DNA from 2 places in the Lysobacter sp. A286 genome. Region 1 is predicted to be linked to the other one. Evidence: riboswitches for the same ligand, from Rfam matches in the RefSeq annotation. Region 1 holds a riboswitch; the other holds the start of a gene.

Evidence for each region. Region 1 has a riboswitch for cobalamin ahead of btuB (TonB-dependent vitamin B12 receptor). Riboswitches for the same ligand answer to the same signal wherever they lie in the genome.
Region 2: it holds a riboswitch for cobalamin, as region 1 does, so the genes downstream of both, ACW7G0_RS09920 (ribonucleoside-diphosphate reductase subunit alpha) here and btuB (TonB-dependent vitamin B12 receptor) in region 1, are expected to answer to the same signal.

Annotation. Positions count from the first base shown of each region.
Region 1 is NZ_JBSVRJ010000002.1:127,156-135,181, forward strand. It holds gene glmS (glutamine--fructose-6-phosphate transaminase (isomerizing)) at 128-1,957, shown strand; gene btuB (TonB-dependent vitamin B12 receptor) at 2,103-3,998, opposite strand; cobalamin riboswitch at 4,135-4,396, opposite strand; gene ACW7G0_RS10825 (TfoX/Sxy family protein) at 4,447-4,809, opposite strand; gene ACW7G0_RS10830 (GAF domain-containing protein) at 4,806-5,288, opposite strand; gene bioD (dethiobiotin synthase) at 5,340-6,029, shown strand; gene ACW7G0_RS10840 (phasin family protein) at 6,103-6,540, opposite strand; gene queD (6-carboxytetrahydropterin synthase QueD) at 6,658-7,011, opposite strand; gene ACW7G0_RS10850 (sulfite exporter TauE/SafE family protein) at 7,059-7,787, opposite strand; gene ccoS (cbb3-type cytochrome oxidase assembly protein CcoS) at 7,790-8,026, opposite strand, start outside.
Region 2 is NZ_JBSVRJ010000001.1:2,135,796-2,143,821, reverse strand. It holds gene fdxA (ferredoxin FdxA) at 1-124, opposite strand, end outside; gene azu (azurin) at 262-720, shown strand; gene ACW7G0_RS09935 (group III truncated hemoglobin) at 805-1,209, shown strand; partial or broken gene ACW7G0_RS09930 (acyl-CoA thioesterase) at 1,242-1,631, opposite strand; gene ACW7G0_RS09925 (ribonucleotide-diphosphate reductase subunit beta) at 1,618-2,628, opposite strand; gene ACW7G0_RS09920 (ribonucleoside-diphosphate reductase subunit alpha) at 2,667-5,012, opposite strand; cobalamin riboswitch at 5,393-5,601, opposite strand; gene ACW7G0_RS09915 (phosphoglycerate kinase) at 5,767-6,954, shown strand; gene ACW7G0_RS09910 (HAD hydrolase-like protein) at 6,961-7,602, shown strand; gene pyk (pyruvate kinase) at 7,740-8,026, shown strand, end outside.

The sequences.
Region 1 (8,026 bases):
CATCGTCGCGTTACGTCCGGCGGACGGTCTTCCGCGTCCGGCCGGACGGCCACTCCGGGAAAAATCCCGACCAATATTCCCGCACGGTCCCGGCTAAACTATGCGGCTACCTGCAGGAGTTCTAGCCATGTGTGGAATTGTCGGTGCGATCGCGGATCGTGATGTGGTTCCGGTCCTGATCGAAGGCCTGAAGCGGTTGGAGTACCGCGGCTACGACTCGGCCGGCATTGCCGTGATCGACGGTCAGGACGTGCGCCGGGTGCGCCGTACCGGCCGGGTCGCACAGATGGAAGGTGCCGCGCTGGCCGAGGGCTTCCACGCCCAGCTCGGCATCGGCCACACCCGATGGGCCACCCACGGCGGAGTGACCGAAGCCAACGCGCACCCACACGTCAGCCACGGCGTCGCGCTGGTGCACAACGGCATCATCGAGAACCACGACCAGCAGCGCGAAAAACTCATCGCGATGGGCTACGAGTTCGAGTCCCAGACCGACACCGAGGTCATCGCCCATTTGATCCATTCCTTCCTCACCCAAGGCAAGGATCTGCTGCACGCGGTGCAGGCCGCGGTGCAGGAGTTGCACGGTGCTTATGCGTTGGCCGTGGTCAGTCGCAAGGAACCCAACCGCTTGATCGCCGCCCGCATGGGCTGCCCGCTGCTGATCGGGGTGGGCGAGGGCGAGAACTTCATCGCCAGCGACGTCTCCGCGATCCTGCAGGCGACCCGCAAGGTGATCTTCCTGGAAGAAGGCGACACCGCCGAGATCACCCGCGATGCGGTGCAGGTATTTGGCCCCGACCACGCCCCGGTCGAGCGTGAGGTGCACCTGTCGGACGTGTCGCTGGCGTCGCTGGAGCTCGGGCCCTACAGCCACTTCATGCAGAAGGAGATCCACGAGCAGCCGCGCGCGATCGCCGACACCATCGAAGGCGTGATCGATATCGACGGGTTCGCGCCGGAGTTGTTCGGCGCTGATGCGGCGGAAGTGCTGGCCGGCGTCGAAGGCGTGCAGATCCTCGCCTGCGGCACCAGCTACTACGCCGGTCTGACCGCGCGTTACTGGATCGAGGCGATCGCCGGGCTGCCGTGCTCGGTAGAGATTGCCAGCGAGTACCGCTACCGCGACGCCGTCGCCAACCCGAAGCACCTGGTCGTCACCCTGTCGCAGTCGGGCGAGACGCTGGACACGATGGAGGCGCTGAAATACGCCAAGTCGCTCGGCCACGACAAGACCCTGTCGATCTGCAACGTCCCCGAGAGCGCCATCCCGCGCGCCAGCCGTCTGGTCTATTACACCCGCGCCGGCGCCGAGATCGGCGTCGCTTCGACCAAGGCCTTCACCACCCAACTGGTCGCGCTGTTCACCCTGACCGCAACCCTGGCCAAGCTGCAGGGGCGGCTCGATGAGGCCCGCGAGGCCGAGTATCTCGACGCCCTGCGCCACCTGCCCGGCAGTGTCCAGCACGCGCTCAACCTGGAACCGCAGATCATCGCCTGGTCCGAGCGCTTTGCCCCCAAGGAGCACGCATTGTTCCTCGGCCGCGGCGTGCACTACCCGATTGCCCTGGAAGGCGCGCTCAAGCTCAAGGAAATCTCCTACATCCACGCCGAGGCCTACCCCGCAGGCGAGCTCAAGCACGGCCCGCTGGCACTGGTGACTGCGGACATGCCGGTGGTGGTGATCGCCCCCAACGACAGCCTGCTGGAGAAGGTGAAATCCAACATGCAGGAAGTCCGCGCCCGCGGCGGCGAGTTGTTCGTGTTCACCGATGAGGACAGCCAGTTCGGCCCCTCTGAAGGCGTCCATGTCATCCGCGCCCCCCGCCACGTCGGCGTGCTCTCGCCGGTGATCCACACCATCCCGGTGCAACTGCTCGCTTACCACGTGGCATTGGCACGCGGTACCGACGTGGACAAGCCGAGAAACCTGGCCAAGTCGGTGACGGTGGAGTAACAACCGCCGTCATTCCCGCGAAGGCGGGAATCCATGGACGTTAAGTGCTTGAGAATCCAGGTCCATGGATCCCCGCCTTCGCGGGGATGACGGGCGATAGCGGGAATGACCGGCGAAAGCGGGGGTGTTCAGGCTTTCCCTGGACCTACTGCGCCGGCGCGTAACGCAAGGTCACGAACCACTCGCGCCCCGGCTGGTTGTAGAACGACACGGTCTCGTAGTCGCGGTCGAACACGTTGGCCAGCCGGCCCTGCAGGGTCAGCGCATCGGTCAAGGCGTATTCCGCGCGCAGGTCGAGGGTCGTGTAGCCGGGTAGGCGGCGAGTGTTGGCGACGTCGTCGAAGCGCGCGCCTTCGGCGGCGCCGGTCAGGCCGATGCGGAAGTCGCCGAACGCGCGGTCGAGTTCGAGTCGGGCGCTCTCGCGGGCACGGCGTGGCAGGTCGTTGCCGGCCTGGAAACCGGTCAGGCTCTCGGTGTCCAGGAAGCTGACGCTGGCGGCAACCTGCCACTGTGCGAGTTCGGTGTCGATGCCGAGTTCGGCGCCGCGCATGCGCGCGCGATCAATGTTGTTGGGCAAGCCGATCGCGGCATCGAACGCGATCAGGTCGTCGACGGTGGTCTGGAACGCGTCGAGGCGGACATCGAAGCGGTCGCCGTTCCAGCCCAGGCCCAGTTCGGCGCTCTTCGATTCCTCCGGACGCAGCTCGGCATTGCCGAAGAACGGGTAGTACAACTCGTTGAAGGTCGGCGCCTTGAAAGCGGTGCCGTAGCCGGCACTGAGCCGCCAGTTATCGGCGAAATCGATGCCCCAGGCCGCGCTGCCGGTGGTGTGGCCGCCGAACTGGTCGTTGTCGTCGCGGCGCACGCTGGCCTGCAGCGACTGCGCGCCGAAGCGTCCCTGGTACTGCGCGAACGCGGCGCGGTTGCTGCGCTCGCTCTCGTCGTACGTGGTGCTGCCGGCGACCCGGTCGCGCAGCCAGTCGACGCCGGCGCTGATCATTTGCTGGTCGCCGATGCCAAAGTCGCCCTGCAGGCTGGCACTGTCGCGGTCGGTGTCGAAATTGCCGAGGTTGGCGCCGTCCTTGAACTGCTCGGAGGCATCGACGTTGCGGCCGGCGGTCAGCTTCAACTGCATCGTGTCGGACGGCTGCCAGCGCACGCTGCCGCCGACCACCTGCTGCACGGTCTCGGAGCGGTTGGTGAAGTCGCCATCGAAGTCGTTCTCCCCTTCGCTGCGCAAGGCCACCGCGCTGAGCTGCCAGGCGTCGTTGAGGTCGATGCCGCCGCGCAATGCCAGTGCGTTCTGGATGTAGCCGTCCAGATCGGGTTCCGGCGTGGTGATGAAGCAGCCACCGGCGAAGGGGTCCGGCGTCGCGACGTCACAGGCATTGAAGCCCTCGGTACGCTGGAACTCGTAGTCGACACCGAACCACGTGCGCTCGTTGCGTCCACCGAAACCGACGCCGTACTCGTGCGCGCCGTGGCTGCCGCCGCCGACGTGCAGACGCGGCGCGTAGCCCGGGGCATCGCCAACCCGACGGGTAAAGATCTGGATCACTCCGCCGATCGCCTCGCTGCCGTACAGACTGGAGCGCGGCCCGCGGACGATCTCGACCCGTTCGACCAGCGCCAGCGGCAGGTTCTGCAACGAGACCAGGCCAGAGGTGGCGGAACCGATCCGGATGCCGTCGACCAGCACCACGACGTGGTCGGACTCGCTGCCGCGCAGGAATAGCGTAGTCAGCTTTCCAGTGCCGCCCTGGTTGGACATCGACACGCCGGCGCGGCCGCGCAGCAGGTCCGGCAGCGAGCGCGCCTGGCTGCGTTCGATCTCGGCCCGGTCGATCACCTCGACCGGCGCAAGCGCGGTGTCGACGTCGATCGCGGTACGGGTGGCGGTGACCGCTACGCCGTCGAGATCGGTGGCCGATTGCGGAGCGCCTTCGGGCAGGGGTCCGGCGGCGTGGGCCAGCCCCGTCAGGGCAGCAACAGGCAGGACAAGAACGGCCGCGACGGCCAGGGACAGCGAACGGGACTGCATCGATGGTTCTCCAACGCGCACGGAAATCGCCGTGCCGGGCTTGGGGAAGCTGCGTGGAGGGGAGCTGTTGCGAAAACGGTCGGACAGGCACCGGCGTTGTCGCCGCAATGCCCGCCGCATCGCAACCAATAGTGGGTCGAAACCCTGCATCCAGGCCGGTCTCCGGACTCGCGAGTGGTGTCGTTGTCGACACCGGCCGTGGCGCCTTCCCATGCAGCATTCTTGATGGAATGCCTGCAAGTCCCAAGAGACTTGCCACACAGTGGCGGTGAGCCGCGGCTGGGCTCGCTTACCGTTGCGGGGGCAGTGCCGGGGTGACCGTGTTGACGGCGTCACCGGCTTCCCGTTTCAACCCGTTGGCAGGACGCCGCCGGGTCACCTCGAAGCGGCGCCAGTCTAAGCGATCGGTGGCTGCCGGCGCAAAGGGTGGCGGCGGCAACGCGGCGGCTCAGTTGCGCCGGTAGGGCTCGTCGGGGTCGGGCCTGAGGGGCACGGTGTCGGCGGTCAACACGGTCGTGGTGACCGGGCCGGCCGCTGGACTGTGCCGTGGCGGCGGCAGTTGCTCGATGGCCGCTTCGGCGGCGGCGACCAGCTCGTTGCGACGCTGCTCGGGAACGTCCTGCCAATGGCAATCCAGCAACGCGCCCTCGATCGAATACAGCAGGTTGAGGGTCGGCTTGAAGCCAGCGCGCTTGACCCGCATGAACGCCTCCACGGGACCGAGTTCGAGCAGCTCGTCGCGGCTGTGCAGGCCGACCTGCCGCAACCAGGCACTGGATTTTGGACCGATATTGCGCAGCTTTTCCTTCATTCCAGCGACTCCACAAATATCTGCGCAATCGCTTCCATCCCGCTTTGGTCGTCCGTGTCGAAGCGGTCCGTCTGCGGGCTGTCGATATCGAACACGCCGATCAGCTCATCGCCGCGAAACAGCGGGACCACCAGTTCCGATCGCGAGGCCGAGTCGCAGGCCACATGGCCTTCGAACTCATTGACGTCGGCAACGCGTTGGGTCTTGCGAGTGGTTGCCGCCGCGCCACAAACGCCCCTGTCGAGCGCGATGCGCACGCAGGCCGGCTGGCCCTGGAATGGTCCGACCACCAGTTCGCGACCATCGAAAAAATAAAATCCGACCCAGTTCAGCGCCGGCAGTGCGTGATACACCAGCGCCGACAAATTGGCCGCATTGGCGATCCGGTCGCGCTCGTCAGCGAGCAGGGCGCGGACCTGGGCCGCAAGGTCGGCATATTGTTCCGGCTTGCTGCCGGACAGAGAGGTGGGATTGAACATTGTTCCAGTCTAGCAGCGGTGATGTCGGTGGGCCGGGACTACCATGTGGCCATGGCTATCCGCAGTTTCTATGTCACCGGTACCGACACCGGGGTGGGAAAATCCGTCGCCAGCGTGAGCTTGCTGCACGCCCTGCGCGCAAGCGGCCAGCGCGCGGTCGGGATGAAACCGGTGGCCAGCGGTTGTGGGTTCATTGACGGTGCCTGGCGCAACGAGGACGCCTTGTTGTTGCAGGCCGCCAGTGACCCGCGACCGGCGTATGCCGACATCAATCCGTTTGCACTGCAATCGCCGATTGCGCCCGAACTGGCGTTGCGCGATGAGGGCGTCGAGTTGCAACTTGCACCGTTGCTGGCCGCCCATGCGCGGCTGGCGGCGCAGGCCGATACGGTGGTGGTCGAAGGCGTCGGCGGCTGGACCGCACCGTTGTCGGCACGGCTGGATCAGCTCGACCTGGTACGCGCGCTGGACCTGCCGGTAGTGCTGGTCGTGGGTCTGCGGCTGGGTTGCATCAACCATGCACGGCTGAGCGTGCGTGCGATCCAGGCCGATGGCGTGCCATTGCTGGGCTGGATCGCCAATGAAGTGGACCCGGCGATGGCGCGCATCGACGACAACTTCCAGACGCTGTGCGATCGCCTGCCCGTGCCGTGCTGGGGGCGATTGCCCCATCGACCCCAGCCTGATCCCGCTGCCCTGGCCGGGCACCTGCAACTGCCCGACACCGTGCTCCCGGCCTGATCGGTGGGCAACAAAAAACCCGGAAGCCTGCGCTTCCGGGTTTCGTGTTCCGGCCGTAGCTGGAGAGAGAGACTTACTTGGACTTGGAAGCCTTGGTCGCACCCTTGGTGAACGACTCGGCCTTCTCGGTCACGGCCTTGGCGACCTGCTCGGCATTGGCCTGGGTGGTCTTGGCGGTAGCTTCGAGCTGCGACTTGGTGATGTCGCTGATCTGCTCGTTGGCCTTGGTGGTGCGGCCGATCACTTCCTGGCTGATGGCGACGCCGCGCTCGACGTTCTCGCGGGCGACCTGCACGCCCTTCGGCCAGATCTTCTTGAGGCCGTCGGCGTCGCGCACTTCGGCGGCTTCACCGAGGAACGCAAAGGTGGCATTGGCGCGGTCTTCGATCGCGGCCATCTGCAGGCCGAATACGGCTTCGACATTTTCGATCGCGAGGCGGTTGACCTGGGCCGCGGCATCCGCGAACTGACGCGTGGCGGCGGCGAACTGCTCGTTGAACTGCTGGTACATGGCGGGAGGCTCCTGCTGGCGTCGACAAGAGATTTGTCGATTTGTGCGTTGCAGCATAACCGTGCTTATGGTGCGATGCAACATCCAGCAAGCGCTAAGCTGAATATCGTTCAGCTTTCACCCCCGGTAACGGCAGCCGGACGTGCAGGTCTCATGCACCACCACTTCACTCAATAACGGCAAGGTGGGCTTGAGCCGATCCCAGATCCATATTGCGATGCGTTCGCTGGTCGGGTTGTCGAGACCCTCGATGTCGTTGAGGTAGTTGTGGTCGAGCTGGTCGTACAGCGGCTGGAAGGCGGCTTTGACGTCGGCAAAGTCGACCACCCAGCCGGTTTCAACACCGGGCTCGCCTTCCAGGTGGATCTCGACCCGGAAGGAGTGACCGTGCAGGCGCGCGCACTTGTGTCCTTCGGGAACGTTGGGCAGCCGATGCGCGGCTTCCAGGGTAAAAATCTTGAAGATGTCCATGCGCCATTGTATCGCCGTGGCCGGTGGTCGAGCGGCATTGACGCTACTCAGACCGGGCGCGGCAGGCAACCCAGTGCCGCGAGCAGGCCATGCATCGCCGGCACCTGCATCAGCCACGGCGAGGCCAGGGTCAGCAATCCGGCCGCGAGCACCAGTAAACCGGCCGCGGCACGCCAGCCGCCACGTTGCAGGCGCTGGCCCAGCCGCGCCCCGGACCAGGTCAGCGACACCATCAACGGCAGTGTGCCCAGGCCAAACGCGGCCATCGTCAACGCACCGTTGCGAGCATCGGCCTGGAGCCACGCTGCGGCCAGCATGGTGGTGCTCAGGCCGCATGGCATCCAGCCCCACAACATGCCCAGCCCGATCCGTTTTGCGCTGGTGTTGGCGGGCAGCAGCCGCCGTTGCAACGGTCGCAGTTTCGACCACAACGCGCCGGTGCCCGGCCCGGACAGGAACGCCAGCCGGCCCTTGCGATCCAGCAGCCGCACCGCGACCACGATCAAGACCAATCCGACCGCCGCGCGCAACCCCCACGCCAGCCAATCCAGCCGGGCCAGGTCGACGATGCCGTGACCGATGCCGCCGGCGATCGCGCCGGCCGCGGTGTAGCCCAGCACGCGGCCGAGATTGGGTTCGATGGCGTATTTCCAGCTGGCCTTCGGTCCCATCGCCGAGAACCCGGTGGCGATGCCGCCGCACATCGCCGCGCAATGCACGCCGCCCATGAGACCGGTGAGCAGGGCGGCGCCGAGGGTGAGCCAGTCAATCGGCATGCTCAATCAGCTTGCCGGTCTTCGCGGGTTCGGCTGCCGTCTGCCGGCGCGACAGCATCGATGTCGACATCATCAGCGTTGCCAGTGACCGGAGGCGGCAAGGGAGCGACGCGGTCGTGCTCGTCCTCGCGCAGGATATCAAGTGCCGGGGTATCCAGGTCCTCGAATTGGCCGCGCTTGACCGCCCAGATGAATGCCCACAGCGCGACGCCCAGGGCCAACATGCTGACGGGAATCAG
Region 2 (8,026 bases), on a different contig from region 1:
CGATGCACTCGTCGGGATCGATCACCAGGAAATTGGGGCCTTCGTGGAAACAGTCGACCGGACACACCTCGACGCAATCGGTGTGTTTGCAGTTGATGCAATTTTCGGTAACGACGTGGGTCATGGACGCTCCACCTTAACGGTTTCCGGCATTGCCATTGTCTCGCGGTTGGATTCATCGCGGCCCTGACATGGATCAAGGCGGGCTTGCCAGGGCGCCGGGACAATGGCGCCAACACCCCACTACATGGAGTCAGAAAAATGATCCGCAAGTTGACAGCTGTTGCAGTACTCGGTCTTGCCGGCACCTTCGCCCTGCCCGCGACGGCGGCCGATTGCGCGGCTACGGTCGAAAGCACCGACGCGATGCAGTTCACCACCAAGAGCCTGCAGGTGCCGGCAACCTGCAAGGAGTTCAAGGTTACCCTGAAGCACACCGGGCAGCTGCCCAAGACGGTGATGGGACACAACTTCGTGCTCGGTGAGACCGCCGACGTCAACGGCATCAACGCCGACGGCATGAAGGCCGGCGCGGATGCCAACTACGTCAAGGCCGGCGATACCCGCGTGATCGCCGCGAGCAAGCTGATCGGCGGTGGCGAATCGACCGCCGTCACCATCCCGGTCGCGAAACTGAAGGCGGGCGAGGACTACACCTACTTCTGCTCGTTCCCCGGCCATGCGGCGCTGATGAAGGGCAGCTTGACTCTGGCCAAGTAAGCCTCCATCTGGAGAAGGGCGGCCATCGTGGTCGCCCTTCTTTCGTTTTCGCGGCCCGTCGTCGCGAGCTCCTGCCGGTATCCCATGACACGCGATTCCACCGAACTCACCGAACAGCAACTGGCGGCCCTGGTCGACCGGTTCTACGACAAGATCCAGGTCCATCCCACTCTGGGCCCGGTATTCAACGCCGCCGTGGATGATTGGCCGGAGCACAAGCGCCTGCTGACCTCGTTCTGGTCGTCGGTCGCGCTGGGTGCAGGAACCTATCGCGGCAACCCGATGGCCAAGCACCGCGGCCACTCGATCCATGCCGAACACTTCGAGGACTGGCTGGCGCTGTGGCGCGAGACCGCCGACGAAGTACTCGATCCCGAGCACGCCCAGCAAGTCCACGACTACGCGCAGCGCATCGGCCGCAGCCTGCGTTACGGTCTGGGCCTGAACGACGGCGGTCGCTCGCTCGGTCTGCCCATCGTAGGCGGCTGAAGCCGACTGCGATCCCCACTGCCTGCCGTATCCGACACCGGCATCGGGGATACCGGCGTCGGCCGGCCACGGTCGTCCAGCGCGACCATCGTGAACCGGCCACGCGTGGCCAGCAGCGCTTCGCCCGAATGCAGGTTCTCGCTGTGCATTTCCACTTCCACCTGCAACGAAGTGCGCCCGGTCGCGACTACCCACGCGACCACTTGCACCAGCGCGCCCTGGTTGACCGCGGTATGGAAGTCGACCTGCTCCGAGCGGGCAGTGACCACGGTGCAGCGCGCGTAGCGTGAGGCAGCAATGAATGCAGCCTTGTCCATCCACGCCAGCGCCTGGCCGCCAAACAGCGTGCCCAGGTGGTTGGTGTGGTCGGGGAACACAATCTCGGTCATGCGCGCCTCGGTGACGGGCTCAGAACGCGGCATCGAAGGCGACCTCGCCCTGCACGCCGACCTGGTAGGCGGACACCCGGCGCTCGAAGAAGTTGGTCACTTCCTGCACGTCCTGCAGGTCCATGAAGCCGAACGGATTGCTTGCGCTGAAATGCTTTGGCATGCCGAGCTGGCCGAGCCGCTGGTCGGCGCAATATTCCAGGTACTGGCGCATGTCCTTCAGCGACAGGCCGACAACGCCACCAGAAAGCGTGTCGGCGGCGAACAGCATTTCGCATTCCACGGCCTCGGTCAGCATCTGGATGACATCGCGCTGCATCGACTCGTCAAACAGCTCCGGCTCCTCCTCGCGCGCGGTGCGGATCACCTCGAAGGCGAACGCCATGTGGCAGCTTTCGTCGCGGAACACCCAGTTGGTGCCCGAGGCCAATCCATGCAGCAGCCCGCGCGAGCGCAGGTAATACACGTAGGCAAAGGCGCCGAAAAAGAACAGGCCTTCGATGCAGGCGGCGAAGCAGATCAGGTTGAGCAGGAACTGGCGACGCTGTTCGCGGGTCTCGATGCGCTTCAGGTCCTGGATCGAATCGATCCACTTGAAGCAGAACGCCGCCTTGGCGCGGATCGACGGGATGTTCTCGACCGCCGCGAACGCCTCGGTGCGCGCCTTGTCATCGGGCAGGTAGGTGTCCAGCAGGGTCAGGTAGAACTGCACATGCAGCGCCTCCTCGTACAGCTGCCGCGACAGGTACATGCGGGCTTCGGGCGCGTTGATGTGTTGGTAGAGGTTCAATACCAGGTTGTTGGCGACGATCGAGTCGCCGGTGGCGAAGAACGCGACCAGTCGCTCGACCAGGTGGCGCTCGGCCGGGCCGAGCTTGCCGCGCAGGTCGTTGACGTCGAGCGAGAAGTCGACCTCCTCGACCGTCCAGGTGTTGCGGATCGCATCGCGGTACATCTCGTAGAAACGCGGGTAGCGCATCGGGCGCAGGGTGAGGTCGAAGCCGGGGTCGAGCAGGCGTGGGGCGGTCATGAGATTCCTTAAATGTGAGGGAGTGAATGCGCGGCGCGTTACTGACAGGCCTCGCAACTTTCCGGATTTTCCAGCGAGCAGGCGATCGCCTCGCTGCCGGGTACCGGCGCGCTGACGGTCGATTTGGCGATCCGCGTCGCCGGCCGCGAGCGCAGGTAGTAGGTGGTCTTCAAGCCCTGCTTCCACGCGTACATGTACATCGATGACAACGCGCCGATGTTCGGGTTCTCCATGAACAGGTTCAACGACTGGCTCTGGTCGATGAAGGCACCGCGGTCGGCGGCCATGTCGATCAGCGAACGCATCGGCAGTTCCCAGACGGTGCGGTAGATCTCGCGCAGGGATTCGGGAATCGCGGTGATGCCCTGGATCGAGCCGTCGGCCATCTTCACCGCGTCGCGCAGTTCCGGGGTCCACAGCCCGAGCGTCTTGAGTTCCTCGACCAGGTACTTGTTGACCACCAGAAAGTCGCCCGACAGCGTCTCGCGTTTGAACAGGTTGGACACCTGCGGCTCGATGCATTCGTAGCAGCCGGCGATCGAGGCGATGGTGGCGGTCGGGGCGATCGCGATCAGCAGCGAGTTGCGCAGACCGTGCTCGCGGATGCGCTCGCGCAGTGCGTCCCAGCGCGCCGGGTCAGACGGCGCCACGCCCCAAGCCTCGAACTGCAATTCGCCCTGCGAGGCGCGGGTGTCGCCGAACGCCGGATGCTTGCCTTGCTCGACGGCCAGCTCGCAGGAGGCGGCCAGCGCATGGAAGTAGATATCCTCGGCAATCCGCTTGGACAGCTCGCGCGCCGGCTCGGAATCGAACGGCAGGCGTAGCTTGAAGAACACATCCTGCAGACCCATCGCCCCCAGTCCGACCGGCCGCCATTTCAGGTTCGCGTGGCGTGCGGTGTCGATCGGATAGAAGTTCAGGTCGATCACGCGGTCGAGCTGGCGCACCGCCAGACGCACGGTCTCGGCAAGTTTGCCGAAATCGAAGCGCGCCTCACCGCTACCGGGCGGCCCACCCTCGACGTGGTGGGCGAGGTTGATCGAGCCCAGGTTGCAGACCGCGGTCTCGTTCTGCGAGGTGACCTCCAGGATCTCGGTGCACAGGTTCGACAGATGCACCACGTTGCCCTCGCGCAGGGTCTGGTTGCAGGCGCGGTTGGACTTGTCCTTGAAGTTCATCCAGCCGTTGCCTGTCTGTGCGAGGGTGCGGATCATCCGGCCGTACAGCTCGCGCGCCTTGACTTGGCGGGTCGCCAGACCGGCGGCTTCGGCGGCGTGATACGCGCGGTCGAATGCCTCACTGAACAGGTCGGTCAATGACGGCGCGCCGCTCTTTGCCAGCGCCGCCGGATCGAACAGCGACCACATCGCATCGGCTTCCACCCGGCGCATGAACTCGTCGGGGATCCAGTTGGCGAGGTTGAGGTTGTGGGTGCGGCGGGCGTCCTCGCCGGTGTTGTCGCGCAGCTCCAGGAACTCCTCGACGTCGGCATGCCACGGCTCCAGGTACACGCAGGCCGCGCCCTTGCGCTTGCCGCCCTGGTTGACCGCTGCAACCGAGGCGTCCAGCGTCTTCAGCCACGGCACGATGCCGTTGCTCAGGCCGTTGGTGGAGCGGATCAGCGAGCCGCGCGAGCGCACGCGACTGTAGGACAGGCCGATGCCGCCGCTGAACTTGCTCAGCTTGGCGACGTCCATGTAGCGCTGGTAGATCGCTTCCAACGAGTCTTCGGGCGAGTCGAGCAGGAAGCAGCTCGACAGCTGCTCGTGGGTGGTGCCGGCGTTGAACAGCGTCGGAGAGCTGGGCAGGTAGTCCAGCTGGGCCATGCGCCGGTACAGCGCGAGTGCGTCGGCCACATCTTCGCTCAGGGCGCAGGCGATGCGCAGGAAGAACTGCTGCGGGGTCTCGATCACCGTGCGCGCGGTCGGGTGGCGCAACAGGTAGCGGTCGTACACCGTGCGCAGGCCGAAGTAGTCGAAGCGGGTATTGAGTGTGTTGTCGATCGCGTCGTTGAGCTTTCGCGCGTTGGCCTGCACGAAGCCCAGCAGGCGGTCGTTGATCAGGCCCAGGTCGAAGCCGCGCTGCACCGATTGCGAGAACGCGTTGATGTCGATGGACGCGACTTCCTTCTCGATCACCCCGGCCAGCAGGCGCGCGGCGAGGCGGCCGTATTCGGGCTCCTCGGCGGTCAGCAGGGCGGCGGTGCGGATCGACAGTTCGTCCAGCTCGGACGTGGTCGCGCCGTCGTACAGGCCGGAGATCGTGCGGGTGGCCACGCGCATCGGGTCGATCGCGTACAGGTCGTCGCTGCAGCGGGTGATCGCACGCACGATCTTGTTGAGGTCGACCGGTTCGTGGCTGCCGTTGCGCTTGGTTACGCGCATGCTGAGTGCGGTGGCCGGCGGAGTCAGGGTGAAGCCCGGTTCGGCGGCTCCTTTCGGGGGTATAGCCGTGTCGGCTGCGGTAATCGGGTCGAGGTCGGCCGTGGCTGGTTCGAGGGTGGTCATGGATGGGCTCCGGTGCATGGCGCACGGGTCGTCGGCCTTCCCTCGAAGGACGACGCACGGAGGCTTGGGCGCACCGCCGGCACGCGCAAAGCGCGCTGTCGACGGCACGGCCACGCCCCCGCGGGCGGTGGAATTTTCGGGTCGGAAAAGGAAGGTGTCGCCGGGCATCGGAGGACGCCCTGCCACCTGCCCGAGGCAGGGTGCTGCGACACCGACCGTCTTCCCCCGAAGACTCCCTGGCCGGTCACCGCGCGGTGTGCATCACGCGGTTGTCGGCAGGTCTTCGGGCTCTGGACGTGGGCAGGCAGTGCCTGTCTTTCCTACTGGCCGTCGCTTCCCAGGGCGTGTTGCCCCAGTGCCAAGACGGCTTTCGTTTCCATTTACCGCTGCGGGGCAGCGCCGGATTCACACCGGCTTCCCTTTTCAGCCGATCGCGAGGATCGGCACCGACGGGCACAACATATCGTGTTTTAATTTTTAGTCAACACAATATGTGGGAAATGCCCGGTGTCGCAGAATGGCTGCGTCCTCGTCAACCACGCAAGGTTTGCCCGGCTTGTCCACGAACGGGACAATGGCCAGTCCCGCCTGGTGAAGGTCCAGGCTCACCCGCATGACTACGGAAGCACCCATGACCATTCTCCGCATGACCGACCTCGACCTTTCCGGCAAACGCGTATTGATCCGCGAAGACCTGAACGTGCCGATCGAGCATGTCGCCGGCCAGCCGGCCCGCATCACTTCCGGGCAGCGCATCACGGCGGCGCTGCCGACCCTGCGACTGGCACTGGAAAAGGGCGCGGCGGTGGTGGTGATGTCGCACCTCGGGCGGCCGACCGAAGGCGCGTGGAGCGAAGCCGATTCGCTGGCGCCGGTCGCCAGTCGGCTGTCCGAGCTGCTCGGCGTCGAGGTGCCGCTGGTCAAGGACTGGGTCGACGGTGTCGATGTCGCGCCCGGCCAGTTGGTGTTGCTGGAGAACTGCCGCATGAACGTCGGCGAGAAGGCCGATGACGAGGCCTTGTCGAAGCGATATGCCGCGCTCTGCGATGTGTTCGTGATGGACGCGTTCGGGACCTCGCACCGCGCGCAGGCGTCCACCCACGGCGTCATCCGGCACGCGCCGGTCGCGGCTGGCGGCCCGCTGCTGATGGCCGAGTTGGACGCGTTGGGCAAGGCGCTCGACCAGCCCGCGCGGCCGTTGCTGGTGATCGTTGCCGGCTCCAAGGTCAGCACCAAACTTGAATTGCTGTCCTCGCTGGTCGGCAAGGTCGACCAGCTGATCGTCGGCGGCGGCATCGCCAACACCTTTATCGCTGCGATGGGCCATGGCGTGGGCAAGTCGCTGGTGGAGATGGATCTGGTCGACACCGCGAAGCAGATCATGACTGATGCGAAAGCTCGCGGCGCCGATATCCCGGTGCCGACCGACGTGGTCGTCGCACCGGCATTCGCAGCCGACGCGCCGGCGACGGTGAAGGCGGTCGATGCGGTCGGCGCCGACGACATGATCCTGGACATCGGCCCGGAAACTGCGGCGCGTTATGCGGCAATGATCAAGAGTGCCGGCACGGTGGTCTGGAACGGCCCGGTCGGTGTGTTCGAGCTCGATGCGTTCGGCAAGGGCACCGAGGTGCTGGCGCGTGCGATTGCCGACAGCGACGCGTTCTCGATTGCCGGTGGTGGCGACACCCTGGCTGCGGTCGACAAGTACGGCATCGCCGACCGGGTCAGCTACATCTCCACCGGCGGCGGCGCGTTCCTGGAGTTCCTGGAAGGCAAGGAACTGCCGGCGGTGACGGCACTCAAGGCACGCGGGTGAGCACCGATGAAACCCACCCTGTTTTTCGATATGGACGGCACGCTGATCGACTCGGCGGTCGGCATCACCCGCTGCGTGGCGCACGCGTTGACGCAGATGGACGTTGCGGTGCCGCCGCAGTCGGAGCTACGACGCTGGATCGGGCCGTCGCTGCGTACCAGCTTCGGCCCGCTGTTCGATGATCCCGCCGATGTCGAGCGTGCGGTGGAGCATTACCGCGAGCGTTTCGAGACCCACGGCTGGGCCGAGCACGACCTCTATGACGGGATTGGCGAGGTCATCGAGTCGCTGCATGCCGACGGCCATCGGCTCGCGGTGGTTACCGCGAAGAACGAGCCGCATGCGCGCAAGATCGTCGACCACCTGCCGTTCGGCCATCGTTTCGACGATGTGATCGGCGCCACCATCGACGGCAGCCGCAGCGACAAGCCCGAGCTGATCGCCGAGGCATTGCAGCGGCTGCAGCTGATTCCGTCACAATGCTGGATGATCGGCGACCGCCACATGGATATCGACGGTGCGCGCCATCACGGCATGCGCAACATCGGCGTGTTGTGGGGGTTTGGCGGGGAGGCGGAGTTGCGTGCCGCCGGTGCCCAGGTGCTGGCCGCCGCACCGGCGCAGTTGCCGGGTCTGCTGGCGGGTTGATCCACCTGCGAATCGCGGGTTCTCGGGTTGCCTGCCGGGCCATCCGAGGGGCGGGCCGGCAGTGGTTTGTATCGGGCAGGACGGACGTGAAGACGTGCTAGCGTGATCTGATCGATCCCTTGCATGGAAGTTTGCCGATGGCCGCGCTGCTGCGACGCACCAAGATCCTTGCCACCCTTGGCCCGGCGACCGACGCGCCTGGCGTGCTGGAGGCGATCATCGCCGCCGGTGTCGATGTGGTGCGGTTGAATTTTTCCCACGGCGACCCGGCATCGCATGTCGCACGGGCCGAGGCGGTGCGCGCGGCCGGGCACAAGGTCGGCCGCGAGATTGGCATCCTGGCCGACCTGCCGGGGCCGAAGATCCGCATCGACCGCTTCGCCGAGGGCAAGGTGCGCCTCAGTGCCGGGGACCGCTTCGATCT